2 regions of the Anaerosporobacter sp. genome follow, and region 1 is predicted to be linked to the other one. Evidence: riboswitches for the same ligand, from Rfam matches in the RefSeq annotation. Region 1 holds a riboswitch; the other holds the start of a gene.

What was found. Region 1 has a riboswitch for FMN ahead of ACW2QF_RS05205 (ECF transporter S component). Riboswitches for the same ligand answer to the same signal wherever they lie in the genome.
Region 2: it holds a riboswitch for FMN, as region 1 does, so the genes downstream of both, ribD (bifunctional diaminohydroxyphosphoribosylaminopyrimidine deaminase/5-amino-6-(5-phosphoribosylamino)uracil reductase RibD) here and ACW2QF_RS05205 (ECF transporter S component) in region 1, are expected to answer to the same signal.

The regions. Positions count from the first base shown of each region.
Region 1 is NZ_CBDLAM010000030.1:5,570-18,971, reverse strand. Features, by position in the region: gene secA (preprotein translocase subunit SecA) at 1-1,603, shown strand, start outside; one part of gene prfB (peptide chain release factor 2) at 1,728-1,802, shown strand; one part of gene prfB (peptide chain release factor 2) at 1,804-2,850, shown strand; gene ACW2QF_RS05240 (chemotaxis protein CheW) at 2,853-3,314, shown strand; gene ACW2QF_RS05235 (ACT domain-containing protein) at 3,568-4,020, shown strand; gene ACW2QF_RS05230 (homoserine dehydrogenase) at 4,025-5,239, shown strand; gene ACW2QF_RS05225 (cofactor-independent phosphoglycerate mutase) at 5,408-6,619, shown strand; gene ACW2QF_RS05220 (aspartate kinase) at 6,732-7,943, shown strand; gene ACW2QF_RS05215 (hypothetical protein) at 8,833-9,222, shown strand; gene ACW2QF_RS05210 (Tex family protein) at 9,237-11,399, shown strand; FMN riboswitch at 11,490-11,605, shown strand; gene ACW2QF_RS05205 (ECF transporter S component) at 11,846-12,475, shown strand; gene ACW2QF_RS05200 (YcxB family protein) at 12,592-13,104, shown strand; gene tsaE (tRNA (adenosine(37)-N6)-threonylcarbamoyltransferase complex ATPase subunit type 1 TsaE) at 13,117-13,402, shown strand, end outside.
Region 2 is NZ_CBDLAM010000009.1:33,674-39,626, forward strand. Features, by position in the region: gene ACW2QF_RS01920 (acyl-CoA dehydratase activase-related protein) at 1-2,157, shown strand, start outside; FMN riboswitch at 2,224-2,336, shown strand; gene ribD (bifunctional diaminohydroxyphosphoribosylaminopyrimidine deaminase/5-amino-6-(5-phosphoribosylamino)uracil reductase RibD) at 2,570-3,670, shown strand; gene ACW2QF_RS01930 (riboflavin synthase) at 3,652-4,290, shown strand; gene ACW2QF_RS01935 (bifunctional 3,4-dihydroxy-2-butanone-4-phosphate synthase/GTP cyclohydrolase II) at 4,302-5,501, shown strand; gene ribH (6,7-dimethyl-8-ribityllumazine synthase) at 5,522-5,953, shown strand, end outside.

The DNA of each region.
Region 1 (13,402 bases):
TAAAGATTATGTTGTTAAAGATGATCAGGTATTAATCGTTGATGAATTTACTGGACGTATTATGCCAGGCCGTCGTTATTCAGATGGTTTGCATCAAGCAATTGAAGCAAAAGAAAAAGTAAAGGTTAAGAGAGAAAGTAAAACTCTTGCAACAATCACATTCCAGAACTTCTTTAATAAATATCAAAAAAAATGTGGTATGACTGGTACAGCCTTAACAGAAGAAAGAGAATTCAGAGATATCTATGGAATGGATGTTATCGTAGTTCCTACGAATCTTCCAATTGCCAGAATTGATAGACAAGACGCAGTATATAAAACAAAACGTGAGAAATTACATGCGGTAGCGGATGAGATTATTGAAAGTCATAAGAAGGGACAACCAGTACTAGTAGGTACTATTACAATTGAAGCTTCTGAAGAAATCAGTGAACTTCTTAAAAAGAAGGGCATTCCTCATAAAGTACTGAATGCAAAATTCCATGAATTAGAAGCTGAAATTATAGCAGATGCTGGTCAACATGGTGCAGTAACAATTGCAACAAACATGGCAGGTCGTGGTACTGATATTAAACTTGGTGAAGGAGTAACTGATATAGGTGGCCTTAAGATTATTGGTACAGAAAGACATGAATCTAGACGTATCGATAACCAGTTAAGAGGTCGTGCAGGTCGACAAGGTGATCCAGGTGAATCAAGATTCTTTATCTCGCTTGAAGATGATCTTATGCGTTTGTTTGGTTCTGAGAAGTTAATGACTATGTTCACTTCATTAGGACTTCCAGATGGAGAGCAAATCGAGCATAAGATGTTATCTAGTGCAATTGAAAAGGCACAGAAAAAAATTGAAAACAACAACTATGGTATCAGAAAGAATCTTCTTGAATACGATCAAGTTAACAATGACCAAAGAGAAATCATCTATGCTGAGCGTAGAAAAGTTCTTGATGGCGAAAGTATGAGAGATGCAATCTATAAGATGATTACTGACAACGTAGAGAAATTTGTTAACCGTTGTATCAGCGATGATCAATTGCCAGAAGAATGGGATTTAGCAGAATTAAATGAGTTATTAATACCAGTAATTCCGATTGATGAAGTTGAATTATCAAAAGAACAAATGGAAACAATGAAGAAAAATGAATTGATCCAAGAGTTAAAAGAAAAAGCTGTTAAATTGTATGAGACAAAAGAAGCGGAGTTCCCTGAAATTGAACAGTTAAGAGAAATTGAACGCGTTATCTTATTAAAAGTTATTGATAGAAAATGGATGGATCATATTGATGATATGGACCAATTACGTCAAGGTATTGGATTACAAGCATATGGACAGAGAGATCCACTAGTAGAATTCAAATTCATGGGATTTGAAATGTTTGATGAAATGATATCGGCTATTTCTGAAGATACTGTTCGTGCGTTAATGCATGTAAGAATTGAACAGAACGTAGAAAGAGAAGAAGTAGCTAAGGTTACAGGAACAAACAAAGATGAATCTGCTAAAGGACCAGTAAAACGTACTGGTAAGAAGGTTCAACCAAATGATCCATGTCCATGTGGAAGTGGAAAGAAATACAAACAATGTTGTGGTAAGAATTATTAAAATGATATAATAAAAAGGGACGGGTAATAAGCAACGTCCCTTTTACCTTATGTAACCTTAATGGTTCCGAAATAAAGCGAATAGAAAATCTGCTTAATTTAGAAAGAAGAAAGAGGTGAAAATAGTGGTTGAATTAGATCAATACAAATATACGTTAGGTACGTATGAGAAACCACTAAAAGAAGTGGGGGATTCACTTTGACTTAGCGAGTAAGAAGCTAAGAGTCCAAGAGATTGAAGAAATTATGGAAAAGCCATCCTTCTGGGAAGATGCGAAAGCATCTCAAGATTATATGAAGGAGATTAAAGAGCTAAAAACAACAATTGAAAAGTTTGATGAATTAATGCAAGCATATGAAGATGTCCAGACTCTAATAGAATTGGGTTATGAAGAAAATGATTCTGATTTAGTATCTGAAGTAGAGGAAGCAATGAATGAATTTGTGAAAGAATTTGAGGACTTGCGTGTTGCAACATTGCTTTCAGAGGAGTATGATAAAGATAACGCAATTATTACTTTACACGCGGGTGCAGGCGGTACAGAGAGTTGTGACTGGGCTAATATGCTATTCAGAATGTATCAACGTTGGGCAGATAAGAAAGGCTTCACTACTGAAGTTCTAGATTATCTAGATGGCGAGGAGGCTGGTGTAAAATCTGTTACTTTGCAGGTAAATGGTGAGAATGCATACGGGTATCTTAAATCAGAGAGAGGGGTACATCGTCTTGTTCGTATATCACCATTTAATGCTGCGGGAAAGCGTCAGACATCTTTTGTTTCCTGTGACGTAATGCCAGATATAGAAGAGGATATTGATATTGAAATCAAAGATGATGATATTAGAATTGATACGTATCGTTCGAGTGGTGCTGGTGGACAGCATATTAACAAAACATCATCAGCAATTCGTATTACTCATTTTCCAACTGGTATTGTAGTACAATGTCAGAATGAAAGATCACAATTTCAAAACAAAGATAAAGCTATGCAGATGTTAAAGGCTAAGCTTTATATGTTAAAGCAACAAGAGAGTCTGGAAAAAGAATCTGATATTCGTGGGGAACAAAAGGAAATCGGCTGGGGAAGCCAGATCCGATCCTATGTAATGCAACCATATACAATGGTAAAGGATCATAGAACGAATGAAGAAGTAGGGAATGTAATAAGTGTTCTAGATGGAAATATTGATCCTTTTATTAATGCATACTTAAAATGGTTAAGTATGGGTAAAAATAAGGAGGAGTAAGTATGGAAAACACGAAGCAAGTTATATTTAAACTAGGAGACCAAGAGTTTGGAATAGGGATTTTATATGTTAAAGCTATAGAAAAATATATGGATATCGTACCAATACCTAACGCACCAAGTTTTATTGAAGGGATTATTAACTTAAGAGGAGATGTAATTCCGGTATATAGCTTAAGAAATAAATTTGGTCTTTCTAAGAAGTCTGTTGACGAGAATACGAAACTAATCGTAACGAAATCAAGAGATATCATGATGGCATTTGAAGTTGATTCTGTTAATGAAATCGTTGAAATAGCAGGAAGCAATATTCATGAAGCTCCTACTATTATTCGTACGGAAAGTACTGCGTATATTAATTATGTGGCAGATGTGGAAAAGCGATTGGTTGTATTACTAAATTTAGATGGTACACTGAGTGAAGCGGAAAAAGGTGAGATGCAGAGAATCGCTGAATCGGCATAAGAATAGCTTATAATAATACATGGATAAGCAATAACAGAAGTAAATGTATGCAGTATATAATAATTAAAGATAGGTTTCTGATGTAGATTTTTGGTTGCTTACGAGAATATATGTCAGAAATCTATCTTTTTTTATGCATTATAGAGAATATTTATAAAAAGGTTGCATTCGAAATTGAAGTGTGTTAATATCTTCCTAGGAAAAACAAGTGTATTTCCTATACAAACACCATAGTAGGTGAATAGGAGCAGTTATGAATAATAAGTTAGAAGAAGATAAATACTTTATTGTAAAGAAAAAAGCAGTTCCTGAAGTACTTCTTAAAGTAGTTGAAGCCAAACATTTACTGGATTCAGAAAAAGTTATTACTGTACAAGAAGCAACAGATGCAGTTGGTATAAGTCGAAGTTCGTTTTATAAATATAAAGACGATATCTTTCCGTTTCATGATAACTCTAGAGGCAAGACAATTACATTTATGTTGCAAATGGATGATGAACCTGGATTACTGTCGAAGGTTCTTAATCTTGTTGCACAGAATGGAGCAAACATATTAACTATACATCAAAGTATTCCGGTTAATGGAATTGCCATGGTTACAATCAGTGTAGAAGTTCTTCCATCGAGTGTAAGTTTGTCTGTATTAATCGATGCATTGGAAGAGTTAGACGGAATTCATTATTTAAAAATATTAGCTAGGGAGTGACAATATGTTAAATATCGGCGTGTTAGGTTATGGTACGGTTGGGTCAGGTGTTATTGAAGTATTAAATACCAACCAAGAAAGTATTAATAAGAAAGCAGGAAATGAGCTTAATGTTAAATATGTATTAGATTTAAGAGATTTCCCAGGTGATCCGATTCAAGAAAAAATTGTTCATGATTATGACGTTATTCTTAATGATCCAGATGTGCAAATTATAGTGGAAGTGATGGGTGGTGTTGAGCCAGCTTATACTTTCGTTAAGAAAGCATTATTAGCAGGAAAGAGCGTCTGTACTTCTAATAAAGAATTAGTCGCAAAGCATGGTGCGGAGTTATTAGAGATTGCTAAGCAAAAACATATTAACTTCTTATTTGAAGCAAGTGTTGGTGGTGGAATCCCTATCATTCGTCCATTAAATCAATCCTTAACAGCAGATGAAATTGAAGAAATCACAGGTATTCTTAATGGAACAACAAATTACATCTTAACTAAGATGAGTAAAGAAGGTCTTGCATTTGATGAAGTGCTAAAAGATGCGCAAGACAAAGGTTATGCAGAACGTAATCCAGAAGCAGACGTAGAAGGTTACGATGCCTGTAGAAAGATTGCAATATTATCTTCATTGGCATTTGGTATGCAAGTGGATTATGAAGATATCTATACAGAAGGAATCACAAAGATTACTGACGTTGATATGAAGTATGCTAAAGAATTAAATGCAAGCATCAAGTTATTCGGAACAAGCAAGAAAGTGAATGATGAAGTATTTGCAATGGTTGCACCAATGATGATTAGTGAAGAACATCCATTAGCGGGTGTTAATGATGTATTCAACGGAATCTTCGTAAGTGGTAATGTACTTGGCGATGTTATGTTCTATGGTAGAGGTGCAGGTAAATTGCCAACAGCAAGTGCGGTAGTCGCTGATGTAGTAGATGCAGCAAAGCATCTTGGTACGAATATAATGACACTATGGAGTAGTAAGAAATTAGAATTATCTGATATCAAGCAAGCGAAACATAAATTCTTTGTTCGCTTAACTGGAGATAAGAATAGTAATATCGCTAAAGTAAATGAGTTATTTGGTGAAGTTATCGATGTTGAAGAAGTTGTTGCTGGTGAATATGCTTTCATTACAAAAGAAATAGCAGAAGGTGAATTTGCTCAGAAACAAACACAGCTGACGAATATGCTTAGCAGAATTCGTGTAAGTTTCTAATTTTATTGCTTTAACTATAAGAGTATTGTATGTTTTGGAGTCTGTGGCTATTATTCATCTAATAGTTACAACTCTTAACATTACAATCTCTTGAACAATAGATTATAGCAGCAGCCTGTGTAAATACATAAGCAGGAAACTCTGCAGTTGATGAAAGGGAGAAAAGACATGAAGTATATTGTTGTATTAGGAGATGGAATGGCTGACGAACCGCTAGAAGAGCTTGGTAAGAAAACGCCACTTGAGTATGCAAAGACACCTATGATGGATGCCCTAGCAGAGAAATCAGAGATTGGACTTGCAAAAACAATACCAGAAGGTATGAAACCAGGAAGTGATACAGCTAACCTTGCTGTACTTGGATACTATCCTAAGAAATACTATACAGGACGTTCACCTTTAGAGGCATTGAGTATAGGTGTAGATATGAAACCCACTGATATAGCACTTCGTTGTAATATCGTAACGGTTTCAGATGATAATCTTCCATATGAAGAGAAGACGATTATTGACCATAGTTCAAGTGAAATATCTACAGAAGATGCAGCTATATTGTTAGAAGCTGTTCGTAACCAATTAGAATCAGATGTATATAAATATTATGTGGGAACAAGTTACAGACATTTAACAATATGGGATAAAGGAGAGGTAGTTGAACTTACTCCCCCTCATGATATTCTTGGTAAAGTGATCAGTTCTTACTTGCCAGAGGATACCAAGCTAAGAGATATGATGAAGAAAAGTTATGATATATTAAATAATCATCCATTGAACGTTGAGAGGGCTAAAAAAGGACTTAATAAAGCAAATTCAATTTGGTTCTGGGGTGCAGGTACTAGACCGGCATTAGATTCCTTTGAAGGCAAGACTGGCAAAAAGGGTGCAATGATTTCAGCAGTTGATTTACTAAAAGGTATTGCTGTTGGAGCAGGCATGTTGAATATTGAAGTGGAAGGCGCCGATGGTACGTTACATACAAATTATGAAGGTAAAGCACATGCTGCAGTTAAAGCATTAATAGAAGATGGATGTGATTTTGTATACATTCATATTGAGGCACCAGATGAGATGGGTCATCAGGGGAGTATCCCTAACAAAATCACAGCAATTGAATTCTTAGATGAGAGAGTGATTAAGGTTGTAAAAGAAGAGATGGATGCATCGGGAGAACCATATAGAATATTAATTATGCCAGATCACCCTACCCCAATTTGGTGTAGAACACATACAAGTGATCCGGTACCATATCTACTCTATGATAGTACAGTTGATAAGAAAGCTACATGGCATTATAATGAAAGAGAAGCAAAAGACAGCAAAATTTATGTAGAAGAAGGCTATAAAATGATAAATAAATTATTGGAAGATGAGAAGGAGTAATTTATTGTCTTAAGAGGCTACTATGTTGTAGCATTTCCATTTTATAAGTGCATTTTTGCGTAAGTTTTTAGTTGCGCATTCTAAATATATGTATATAGTATAGGAGGCAGTTATGCTAATAGTAAAAAAATTTGGCGGAACATCTGTAGCAAACAAAGAGAGAATCTTTAATGTTGCAAAAAGATGTATGGAAGACTATCAAAAAGGCAACCAAGTGGTTGTTGTATTATCTGCAATGGGTAAGCAAACTGATGTACTTTTAGATATGGCTAAGGATATTAATCCAAAAGCTTCTAAGAGAGAGTTAGATATGTTATTAACAACTGGCGAGCAAACTTCTGTAGCACTTATGGCGATGGCTATGGACTCATTAGGAGTTCCTGCTATTTCTCTAAATGCATTCCAAGTAGCTATGCACACGACTTCTGTATATGGAAATTCAAGATTAAAACGAATTGATACAGAAAGAATTAAGCATGAACTTGAAGAAAAGAAGGTTGTTATCGTAACAGGTTTCCAAGGTATAAATCAATATGATGATTACACTACACTTGGAAGGGGAGGATCCGATACAACAGCAGTTGCTCTTGCTGCGGTTTTACATGCTGATGCATGTGAAATCTATACTGATGTTGATGGTGTATTTACGGCAGATCCAAGAATTGTAAAGAATGCAAAAAAACTTGATGAGATTACTTATGACGAGATGTTAGACTTAGCTACATTAGGAGCTGGTGTTCTACACAATAGGTCTGTTGAAATGGCTAAAAAGTATGGAGTACCACTAGTAGTGCGCTCAAGTTTAAACACATCAGAAGGAACCGTTGTTAAGGAGGAAGTTAAAATGGAAAAAATGTTAGTAAGTGGAGTAGCAGCAGATAGAAATGTAGCACGTATTTCAGTAGTAGGGTTACAAGATACACCAGGAGTAGCATTCAAATTATTCAATCATTTAGCAAACCATAACATTAATGTGGATATCATTCTTCAATCAATTGGACGCGAAGGAACAAAAGATATCAGTTTTACGGTAACAGAAGATGCAGTAGATGAAGCAGTTCAAATTATCAAGAGACATAGCGAAGGAAGCTTAAAATGCCAGTCAGTAGACGTTGAAAGAAATGTTGCCAAAGTATCAATCGTTGGTGGTGGTATGATGTCAAACCCAGGCGTAGCTGCTAAGATGTTTGAAGCATTATATGATGTACAAGTAAACATCAAGATGATTGCAACATCAGAAATTCGCGTAACTGTATTAATTGACGACAAATCAGTTGAAGTAGCAACAAATGCGGTTCATGAAAAATTTGCTTTAGGCTTATAGTTCTAAAAACAGAATGCGTATACGTTGTTGAAAAACTTTTGCAAAATTAGTTGTAGATTTATTTTTAGCAACTGTGTACATTCACACGCCGGCAATAAAAACAACCTTCCAACGGTGTATGCCTTAAGGCGGACATAAATGTTCGCCTTAGTCACACACCTTATGGAAGGTTGTTTTTTTGACGTCGCATATCATTGTACTCAGTTGCTAAAAATAGGGTAGTGCATCTAAAGGGGATTTTGCAAAAGTTTGATATATGTTGTGGTGCATTCTGCGTAAAGTATTCCGCCATTACTGTTTCATTATAAGACTATCACTACAACAAAAATGTCAAATTCAAGACTGGTAATAATACTTCATAACTATAGTTATATACTTTTTTAATAATTATTTAATTGTATTTCTCTCGATTTAGCATTATTATTTCTAGTAACTTAATATAACTTATTGAAAGTTTAATAAACTCAAAATTGGGTGTCCAGTAGTACTTAATTATAGTGCGATGAATAAATGAGTATTCGCTCATAGAGTTTGTTTGTTTTTCTGCTATTAAAGTAGTAAAGCAAAACTCTCAAATTGTACAATTGCTTCTTAGATGATATGGTATGACTAAGAAACGATAGCGAAACACCGTAGTACTTCTTAGTGTGTGTTTCATGAGCTAGGAAGGTGAGGCATGGAAGCCGAACCAGCCTGAGCTGAGGCAGGCTGCCGAATCGAAGGTGGTTCCGTACCATTTGAATTCTGTATAGCACACACTTAGAAGTACTTAGGTGTGTAGCGTGTTTCGTGTCATACTATGTCATCTAAGAAGCTATGTAGAAAGTAAATTGAGTTTTGCGGTAGGAGTAATAGAAATAATAGAAATAATAGAAAGCGAGGAATTAGTATGGATTGGTTAAGGAGAGTTATGAATGGTAGGTATGGAGTGGATCAATTGTCTATTGCACTTCTTATAATTTCGGTTATACTAACAATAGTGGGAATTTTTCCGAACACACATTTTCTTTCAACGTTGTCATTGATACCGCTGTTTATTTGCTATTTTAGAACATTTTCAAGAAATATAAGAAAAAGATATGATGAGAATCAGAAGTTCTTATCTTTTTGGAATCCGATTCGAAATACATTTAGAAAAAAGGTAGAACGTAGCAAAGATAAAACACATCGTTATTATAAATGTCCAAAGTGTGGAAAGACTGTGCGTGTTCCAAAGGGAAAAGGAAAGATCTGTATTACTTGCCCAATATGTAAGGAAGAATTTATAAGAAAGTCGTAAAGGAGTTTGTTCACATGGATATTTTAAAACAGTTAAAAGAAGAATTGGGAATAAGACTAGAGCAGGTAGAAGCGACTGTAAAGTTGATTGATGAAGGAAACACCATACCGTTTATTGCTAGATATCGTAAGGAAGTAACGGGATCGCTGAACGATGAAGTCTTACGTAATTTACATGAAAGATTGTTATATTTACGTAATCTCGAGGATAAAAAAGCTTCTGTATTAGCAAGCATAGAAGAACAAGGAAAACTTACAGAAGAACTGAAGAAACAAATTCTTGAAGCATCTACTTTAGTAGTGGTGGAGGACCTCTATCGTCCTTATAGACCAAAGAGAAGAACAAGAGCCACAATTGCTAAAGAGAAAGGTTTAGAACCGCTTGCAAATCTAATTGTAATGCAAATGCTTACAAAACCAGTGGAAGAAGAAGCGGTAGCATTCTTATCTGAGGATAAGGAAGTTCTTACGGTAGAAGATGCCATTGCTGGTGCAATGGATATTATTGCTGAAAGTATTTCAGATGAAGCCGACTATCGTATCTATATTCGTAAAGTTACGATGCAAGAAGGAACGATTACATCTGTTGCAAAGGATGATAAGGTAGAATCTGTATATGAGATGTATTACAGCTTTGAAGAGACAATTGCTAAGATTGCAGGGCATCGTGTGCTTGCGTTAAATCGCGGTGAGTCAGAGAAGATTCTAACTGTTAAGGTGAATGCCCCTATAGAAAAGATTTTAAGATATCTAGAGAAACAAGTTATTCGAAAGGATAATGTATATACAACAGATTTATTAGTTAAAGTAGTTGAAGATAGTTACAACCGATTAATAGCACCGGCTATCGAACGTGAGGTTCGCAATGAATTAACTGAGAAAGCAGAAGATGGAGCTATTAAAGTATTCGGAAAGAATTTAGAACAACTTCTTATGCAACCTCCAATTGTGGGACAAACTGTACTTGGTTGGGATCCAGCATTCCGTACTGGTTGTAAATTAGCGGTAGTGGATCCGACAGGGAAAGTGCTTGATACAACGGTTGTATACCCTACTGCACCACAAAACAAGGTAGAAGAAGCAAAGAAAGTTGTGAAAGCATTAATCGAGAAGTATAACATTACCTTAATCTCAATAGGTAATGGAACTGCATCGAGAGAATCGGAATTAATCGTATCAGAGATGATTAAAGAGATGAAGCGTCCCGTTCAATATATTATTGTAAATGAAGCGGGTGCAAGTGTATACTCTGCAAGTAAATTAGCAACGGAAGAGTTTCCAAACTTTGATGTTGGTCAAAGAAGTGCTACGTCAATTGCAAGAAGACTTCAAGATCCACTGGCTGAACTTGTTAAGATAGAACCAAAAGCAATTGGTGTAGGTCAATATCAACACGATATGAATCAGAAGAAACTTGGAGAAGCATTATCCGGTGTCGTTGAAGATAGTGTAAATAAAGTAGGTGTCGACTTGAACACAGCAAGTGCATCGTTGCTTGAATATATATCAGGTATCACTAAGGTGATTGCAAAGAATATTGTTGCTTATCGTGAGGAGAACGGAAGATTTACTAATCGTAAACAATTATTAAAGGTTGCAAAGCTTGGAACAAAAGCATATGAACAATGTGCCGGTTTCATGAGAATTTCAGAGGGAGATAATCCGTTAGATGCTACAAGTGTGCATCCAGAAACATACGAGGCAGCAAAATCACTATTGGATACCCTAGGCTATACTCTAGCTGATATCACTAAAAAAGACGAAGCAGGTAAACCTGTATTATCAAGACTTGGTAGTAAGATTACAGACAAAAGTAAAACAGCAGGTGAGCTAGGAATAGGAACAATAACTTTAGAAGATATTGTAAAGGAATTAGAAAAACCAGCAAGAGATCCAAGAGAAGAGATGCCAAAACCAATTCTTCGGACCGATGTACTAGCAATGGAAGACTTAGAACCTGGTATGATTTTGAAAGGTACAGTTAGAAATGTTATTGATTTCGGTGCGTTCGTAGATATCGGGGTTCACCAAGATGGACTTGTTCATATTTCACAATTGACAGATAAGAAATTCGTAAAGCATCCGCTTGATGTGGTAAGTGTCGGAGATATTGTGGATGTCAAGGTAATGGCTGTAGATTTGGCTAAGAAGAGAATTCAATTAACAATGAAGATGTAATTATAGCTGTTGACATAATAAAGAAGTGGGTATATTATAACAGTATAAGCAACGAATCAGTTGCATAAAGCTATAACAAAATAGAATAAGAGAGTTCTTCGGGGCAGGGTGAAATTCCCGATCGGCGGTAAAGTCCGCGAGCTGGTAGCAGTTGATTTGGTGCAATTCCAAAACCGACAGTATAGTCTGGATGAGAGAAGACAACATTTGATATTATTAACACAATAGAATTAGATTATGGTCTAATTCTATTCGTAATGATTGATGATGAATAGCACAAGCCCTGAATAAAATATTCAGGGCTTTTTTATGTATTCGAATTTGCTAGTACATAAAATGCTTCGCTTTGTTATAAGATAAAGCGCTCCAGAACCTTCTTAGATTACCTTGCGCAGAGGTAATACATAGTATGTGCAAGAGAAAGTAAATAATAAGGAGAGATTGTAATGACTAATCAAACAAAAACAGAACATTTAAAATCAGCTACTGCCGTAGCAAGTAAGGAGATTTTCTCTACTAAGAACCTTGTGATGATTGCATTTCTATCAGCAATAGCATATGTACTAATGCTAATACATTTGCCATTCAAATTCATTGGTTTTTTAGAGCTTGAATTCAGTGATGTTCCTGCGATTGTAGGTGGTATTTTCTATGGACCAGCGGTTGGCGTAGTTATCGAATTAATTAAGAATTTAATTAAAGCAATTACAGCTTCAACCACAAGTGGTGTTGGTGAGTTGGCGAACTTTGTAATTGGTTCATCGTTTGTGTTACCTGCATGTATTTTGTTTAGACGTATGAAGGGGAAAGGACGCACTTGGGTGTCGTTTGGAGTAGCTACATTATTAATGGTAGCAGTGGGTGGTTTAGCGAATTATTTTGTAATGATTCCGCTATATGCTGTTGCGTTTGGAGGAATGGAGAATGTTATTGGTGTAGCATCACCAATGGTTCCAGCAATTAAGGATCTAGGAACAATTGTTTTATATGGTATCACACCATTCAACATAGTAAAGGGAATTTTAATGGGCGTTGTCAGCTATTATGTTTATAAATCACTAAGAAGCAGGATTTAGTGGATTACCCGTTGTCTTTTTGCAAGTATCTGCTATAATAAAGTAGAAAAGCATATCGACGTAACAATTGGGTAAGGTAAGTTGCGTCGACGGTTAGGAAAGGCAGGAACTTACAGATGAGCAAAAGGGTAAACTTTAAAATTGAGTTGAAAGTTTCAGATATGTATGAGTTCTTACTAAGACATGCATATACCAGTGTAGCTGGATTAGTAGGTGTCGGTATCAGCTTAGTGGCGTTAGTATTCTTCTTTATAGGTCTTGGTAAATCAGATGCTTATCAGAATATATTGTTATTGTTAATAGCTTCACTATTCACTATAGTGAATCCAATCCAGTTGCGTTTTAAAGCAAGACAACAAGTGTGTCTAAATCCTATGTTTAAGATTCCGCTTGATTATGAGTTTAGCGATAATGGAATTGTTGTTAAACAGAATGACCAACAAGCTGAATTGTCATGGGATGATACTTATAAGGTGGTAGAAACCAAGAATCTGGTTATTATTTATTTCTCAAAAGTAACAGGCTATATTCTCCCGAAATCTCAGATGGGAGAGCAAAAAGCGGAGTTTATGGAATTAATTAGAAACCATGTAGATGCGAAGAAATGCAAACTTAAGGGAAGTAGATAGATTGGAGTTCGTATGGTTATAGAAAGTTTAAGTGAAAAAGAGACGTATCAGTTGGGATATGATCTTGGGAAAAAAGCAAATAAAAAAGATATATTTTGTCTCCTAGGCGATTTAGGTGTTGGTAAGACCGTATTTACTCAAGGATTTGCAGATGGGTTACAAATTGATGAACCCATTTGTAGCCCTACTTTCACAATTGTGCAAGAATATCAATCAGGAAGAATCCCGTTCTATCACTTTGACGTATATCGTATCGCTGATGTAGAAGAGATGGAAGAAATCGGATATGAAGATTATT
Region 2 (5,953 bases), on a different contig from region 1:
CTTGGTTTCCGTGTAATCTTATCACCAGAATCAACACGTAAAATATACGAATTAGGTATTGAGTCTATACCAAGTGAATCAGAATGTTACCCTGCAAAGCTAGCCCATGGTCATGTAATGTGGTTAATCAAACAGGGAATTGATTATATCTTCTACCCTTGTGTTTTCTATGAACGAAATGAAATACCAGAAGCTAATAATCATTATAACTGCCCTATCGTTACTTCTTATGGTGAAAACATAAAGAATAATGTAGATGAATTAGCTGGAGATTCTATCTTTTATCAAAATCCTTTCTTAGCATTTACTTCAGAAGAAATCCTAACAAAGCGATTAATTGAAGTTTTCAAAGAAAGTCATAATATACCTGCTGCTGAAATTAAAGCTGCAGCTCACCTTGCATGGAATGAATTATTACAGGCTAAGAAGGATATCGAGAAAAAAGGAGAAGAAACCATCGCTTACCTTAACGAGACTGGTCGTAAGGGTATTGTATTAGCTGGCCGTCCTTATCATGTTGATCCAGAAATCAACCATGGTATTCCTGAATTAATAACATCTTATGGTGTTGCAGTACTTACCGAAGATAGTGTAAGTCATCTAGGTAAAGTGGAACGTCCTCTTATCGTTATGGATCAATGGATGTACCATTCCAGACTATATTCCGCTGCTGCTTATGTCAAGACAATGCCAAATCTTGAGTTAATACAGCTTAACTCCTTTGGATGTGGTCTTGATGCAGTTACAACAGATCAGGTTAATGATATCTTAGTTGATGCTGGTAAGATCTATACCGTTCTTAAAATTGATGAAGTGAATAACTTAGGAGCTGCTAGAATACGTATCCGTTCACTGTTATCAGCTGTTCGTGACCGTGAAAAGAAACATATTGATATCACTCAAACAACTACTTCGTACGAGCGTGTAATCTTTACAGAGGAGATGCGTGAAGATTATACTTTATTATGTCCACAGATGTCACCAATTCACTTTGACTTTATAGAAGCTGCTCTTAATTCTGTTGGTTACAAGGTCGTTGTCTTAGATAACGATAATAAAGGTGCTGTAGATGTTGGTCTAAAATACGTTAATAATGATGCCTGCTATCCTTCTTTAATGGTTGTGGGGCAAATTATGGACGCACTTTTATCTGGTAAATATGATCTTAATAAAGTAGGTGTAGTTATAACGCAGACTGGTGGAGGTTGTCGTGCTACAAATTATATCAGTTTCATTCGTCGAGCACTTCGTAAAGCTGGTATGGAACAAGTCCCTGTTGTATCCATTAATACAGTAGGACTTGAGAAGAACCCAGGTTTCAAATTCACTCCAGCTGCTATAAATCGTGCTTTACAAGGACTTGTATACGGTGATGTTCTTATGCGTGTTTTATATCGTACAAGACCGTATGAAGCTGAATTAGGTTCTGCTAATACCCTTTATGAAAAGTGGCGTGACCGTTGTATCAAATCTGTTCGAAATGGAAAACGTGCGGAATTTAAGGCTAATGTTCGTAACATTATCAAAGAATTTGATAAGCTACCATTATTAGATATTACCAAACCAAAAGTTGGTATCGTAGGTGAGATTCTTGTTAAATTCCTACCAGCTGCCAACAACTATTTGGTTGATTTATTAGAAGCAGAAGGCGCAGAAGCTGTTATGCCAGATTTATTAGACTTCTTCTTATACTGTGCTTATAATTCTAATTACAAATCAGAATACCTTGGTAAACCTAAGAAAGAAGCTTTCACGAATAATATTGGTATTTGGTTTATAGAACAGTATCGTAAAGATATGAAGAAACAATTAGCCGCAAGTAAACGTTTTGCTCCACCAAAGGAAATCAGCGAACTTGCAGGTTATGCTGACGAGATCGTATCCATTGGAAATCAGACTGGTGAAGGCTGGTTCTTAACAGGTGAAATGATTGAGTTAATTCATTCTGGAGTTAAGAATATCGTTTGTACACAACCATTCGCATGTCTGCCTAATCACGTTGTTGGTAAGGGTGTTATTAAAGTGTTACGACAACATTATCCTGATTCCAACATCGTCGCTGTTGATTATGATCCAGGCGCAAGTGAAGTTAACCAGCTTAATAGAATTAAGTTAATGCTTTCAACTGCTAATAAAAACCTTACTATGGAAAATTAATAATAGATTTATATTAGGTATATATTGACAGCTTTAGCAATCAGAGGTATAATAATGCCAATTGAATAAGATCTTCGGGGCAGGGTGAAATTCCCGACCGGTGGTACAGCCCACGAACCGTAAGGTTGATTCGGTTAGATTCCGAAGCCGACAGTATAGTCTGATAGTAGAAGATAAAGTAAGATTTGCTATTTGCGTGGATATTAAATTTGTGCTCTGAAATGATTACCATTTCAGAGCATTTGTTTTTATTTCTATGCAACCAAGTGACTCATTTTATAAAAATGCCTTGAACATACAATTGTTCAAGGCATTTTTGAGTGTTAGCTTTCTTTTGTGTATAATAAACCGTCTCTTTTCTCCTGCCCTGAACATTTTGTTCAGGGCTTTTTTCATTTAATGGAGGTGCAATATGGATGAAATAGAATATATGCGTCTTGCGATACAACTTGCAAAACAAGGCTGCGGCTGGGTAAACCCTAACCCTATGGTTGGTGCAGTGATTGTGAAGGAGGGCAAGATTATCGGGCAAGGCTACCATGAAAAATGCGGAGAACTCCACGCAGAACGAAACGCACTGGCAAACTGTCAGACATCAGCAACTGGTGCAACCCTCTATGTGACACTGGAACCTTGCTGTCATCATGGGAGAACACCTCCCTGTACCGAAGCAATCATTGAAAGTGGCATCAGTCGTGTGGTAGTCGGTTCTTCCGATCCCAATCCACTGGTTGCTGGGAAAGGTATTGCGATTCTGCGTTCTCACGGTATTGAGGTAATGGAGAATGTTGCAAAGGATGAGTGCGACAAGCTCAATGAAAGCTTTTTCCATTACATCAGGCATAAAACCCCCTATGTTATCATGAAATATGCCATGACAATGGACGGTAAAATTGCCACACACACCGGTAAATCTCAATGGATTACTGGCCAGACGGCACGCAAGCGTGTTCATGAAGATCGACATCGTTATTCTGCCATCATGGTTGGTGTGGGCACTATTCTCACAGATGACCCTATGCTGACCTGTCGGCTGGAAAACAGCAAGAATCCCTTACGCATCATCTGCGATACCAATCTAAGAACGCCACTGCAAGCAAAAATTATATCTACAACCGATACCGCTCCTACCCTCATCGCTACAGCTATAACGGATACCAACAGACATCGTGCATACCTGGATGCAGGCTGTGAGATCATGGTACTTCCTAAAAAGGATAAGCATATTGATTTAAACAACTTGATGCAAAGATTGGGTGAAAAACAGATTGACAGTCTTTTGCTGGAGGGAGGCGCTACACTTAATTGGTCAGCCTTACAAAGCGGTATTGTGAATAAGGTGCAGGCATATGTGGCCCCCAAGCTGTTTGGTGGCAACGCAAAAACCCCGATAGCAGGTTTAGGTGTTGATTACCCAGAGGGTGCTTTTGTACTAAGCAAACCGAACATTACACAAGTGGGTGAAGATATTTTATTAGAAAGCGAGGTGATTCAGTGTTTACAGGAATCATAGAAGAAATTGGCAAAATTCAGGACATAAAAAAAGCAGTGAGTTCTGCTATCCTATCGGTTCAAGCATCAATAATCATGCAGGATCTCCATATTGGCGACAGCATTGCAGTGAACGGTGTCTGCCTTACGGTTACCTCCATTTCCCCAAACGGCTTTATCGCCGATGTGATGCATGAAACTTTGAACCGCTCTTCCCTTGGAAACCTACGGATTGGAAACCCTGTTAATCTGGAACGGGCAATGCTGGCAAACGGCAGATTCGGTGGACATATTGTTTCTGGGCATATCGACGGTACTGGCACGATTTCTGACATTCGAAGAGATGATAACGCCGTTTGGTACACAATCAAAACACCATTACCTGTTCTTCGATATATTATTGAAAAAGGATCGATTGCTATTGATGGTATCAGTCTGACTGTGGCAAAGGTGTATAAGGACAGCTTCAGCGTTTCTATTATACCGCACACTGCTTCATTCACAACGCTATCCAGCTACCGTATTGGGGATTCGGTCAATTTAGAAAATGACTGTATTGGAAAATATGTGGAACGTCTGATGGGAAAAGAAACACAAAACAACAATATTACAGCCGAGTTTCTTGCAAAACACGGCTTTTAGGAGGAAGTAAAATGTTTCAATTTAGCAGGATTGAAGAGGCATTGGAAGATCTTCGCCTTGGAAAAATTATTCTGGTTACAGACGATGAGGAAAGAGAAAACGAAGGCGACTTTATCTGTGCCGCTGAGTATGCCACCACTGAGAACATAAATTTTATGGCGGTTCATGGGAAAGGCTTGATTTGTATGCCTATGAGCTCAGAGCTTTGCCAAAAATTGAAATTTCCCCAAATGGTAAACGACAACACAGATAACCATGAAACAGCTTTCACGGTATCCGTTGACCATGTGGATACCACTACTGGTATTTCGGCAGTAGAACGAAGTATTACCGCCATAAAATGTGTCGCAGACGATGCCAAACCGGAGGATTTTCGCCGCCCCGGTCATATGTTCCCGCTTTGCGCAAAGAAAAACGGCGTACTGGAGCGAAATGGACACACCGAAGCCACAGTGGATTTGATGCGTTTGGCGGGTTTAAAGGAATGCGGCCTTTGCTGCGAAATTATGCAAGAGGACGGAACCATGATGCGTACGCCGAAGCTGATGGAGTTATCACAAAAATGGGGTCTTAAAATGATTACGATTAAATCCCTGCAGGAATACCGCAAAAGAAATGAGAAGCTTGTAGAACAGGTAACCTGTACCTCTTTACCTACAAAGTATGGTGATTTCAAGGCTTACGGATACATCAGTAAGATTAACAAAGAACATCATGTGGCATTGGTCAAGGGTGAGATTGGAAATGGAGAAAACCTGTTATGTCGTGTTCATTCCGAGTGTCTAACTGGGGATGCATTCGGCTCTACTCGCTGTGACTGCGGCCAACAGTTTGCGGCAGCTATGACACAAATTGAAAAGGAAGGCCGGGGTATCCTGCTTTACATGCGACAGGAAGGTCGCGGAATTGGTCTGATTAATAAACTACGCGCCTATGCACTTCAGGATCAGGGCATGGATACTCTGGAAGCGAATCTTGCTCTTGGTTTTCCAGGAGATATGCGGGAATATTACATTGGGGCACAGATTCTTCGTGATCTTGGTGCAAAGACATTGCGCCTTCTCACCAATAATCCCGACAAGGTTTATCAGCTTTCCGGTTTCGGCATAGAAATCACCGAGCGTGTTTCTATCCAAATGGAAGCTACTGAGCATGATTTATACTATCTGAAGACCAAACAGAAAAAAATGGGCCATATCTTAAATTATTAAGTAAAAAGGAGATTACGATAATGAAAACTTTTGAAGGAAAACTTATAGCCGAGGAAGTTCGGATTGGCATTGTTGCCGCACGTTTTAATGAATTTATTACAAGCAAGCTGTTAGGTGGTGCTCTTGATGGACTGAAGCGTCATGAGGTCAGCGAGGACAACATTGATATTGCATGGGTTCCTGGCGCATTTGAAATTCCCCTCATTGCTTCCAAAATGGCGAAAAGCGGGAAATACGACGCCATCATCTGTCTTGGTGCCGTGATTCGTGGTAGCACTACCCACTATGACTATGTATGCAGCGAAGTATCCAAAGGTATTGCACAGGTATCCCTAAACAGTGATATTCCAGTCATGTTCGGTGTGTTAACTACCGAAAATATTGAACAAGCGATTGAACGAGCTGGCACCAAAGCTGGTAACAAAGGCTTCGACTGTGCCGTTGGCGCTATT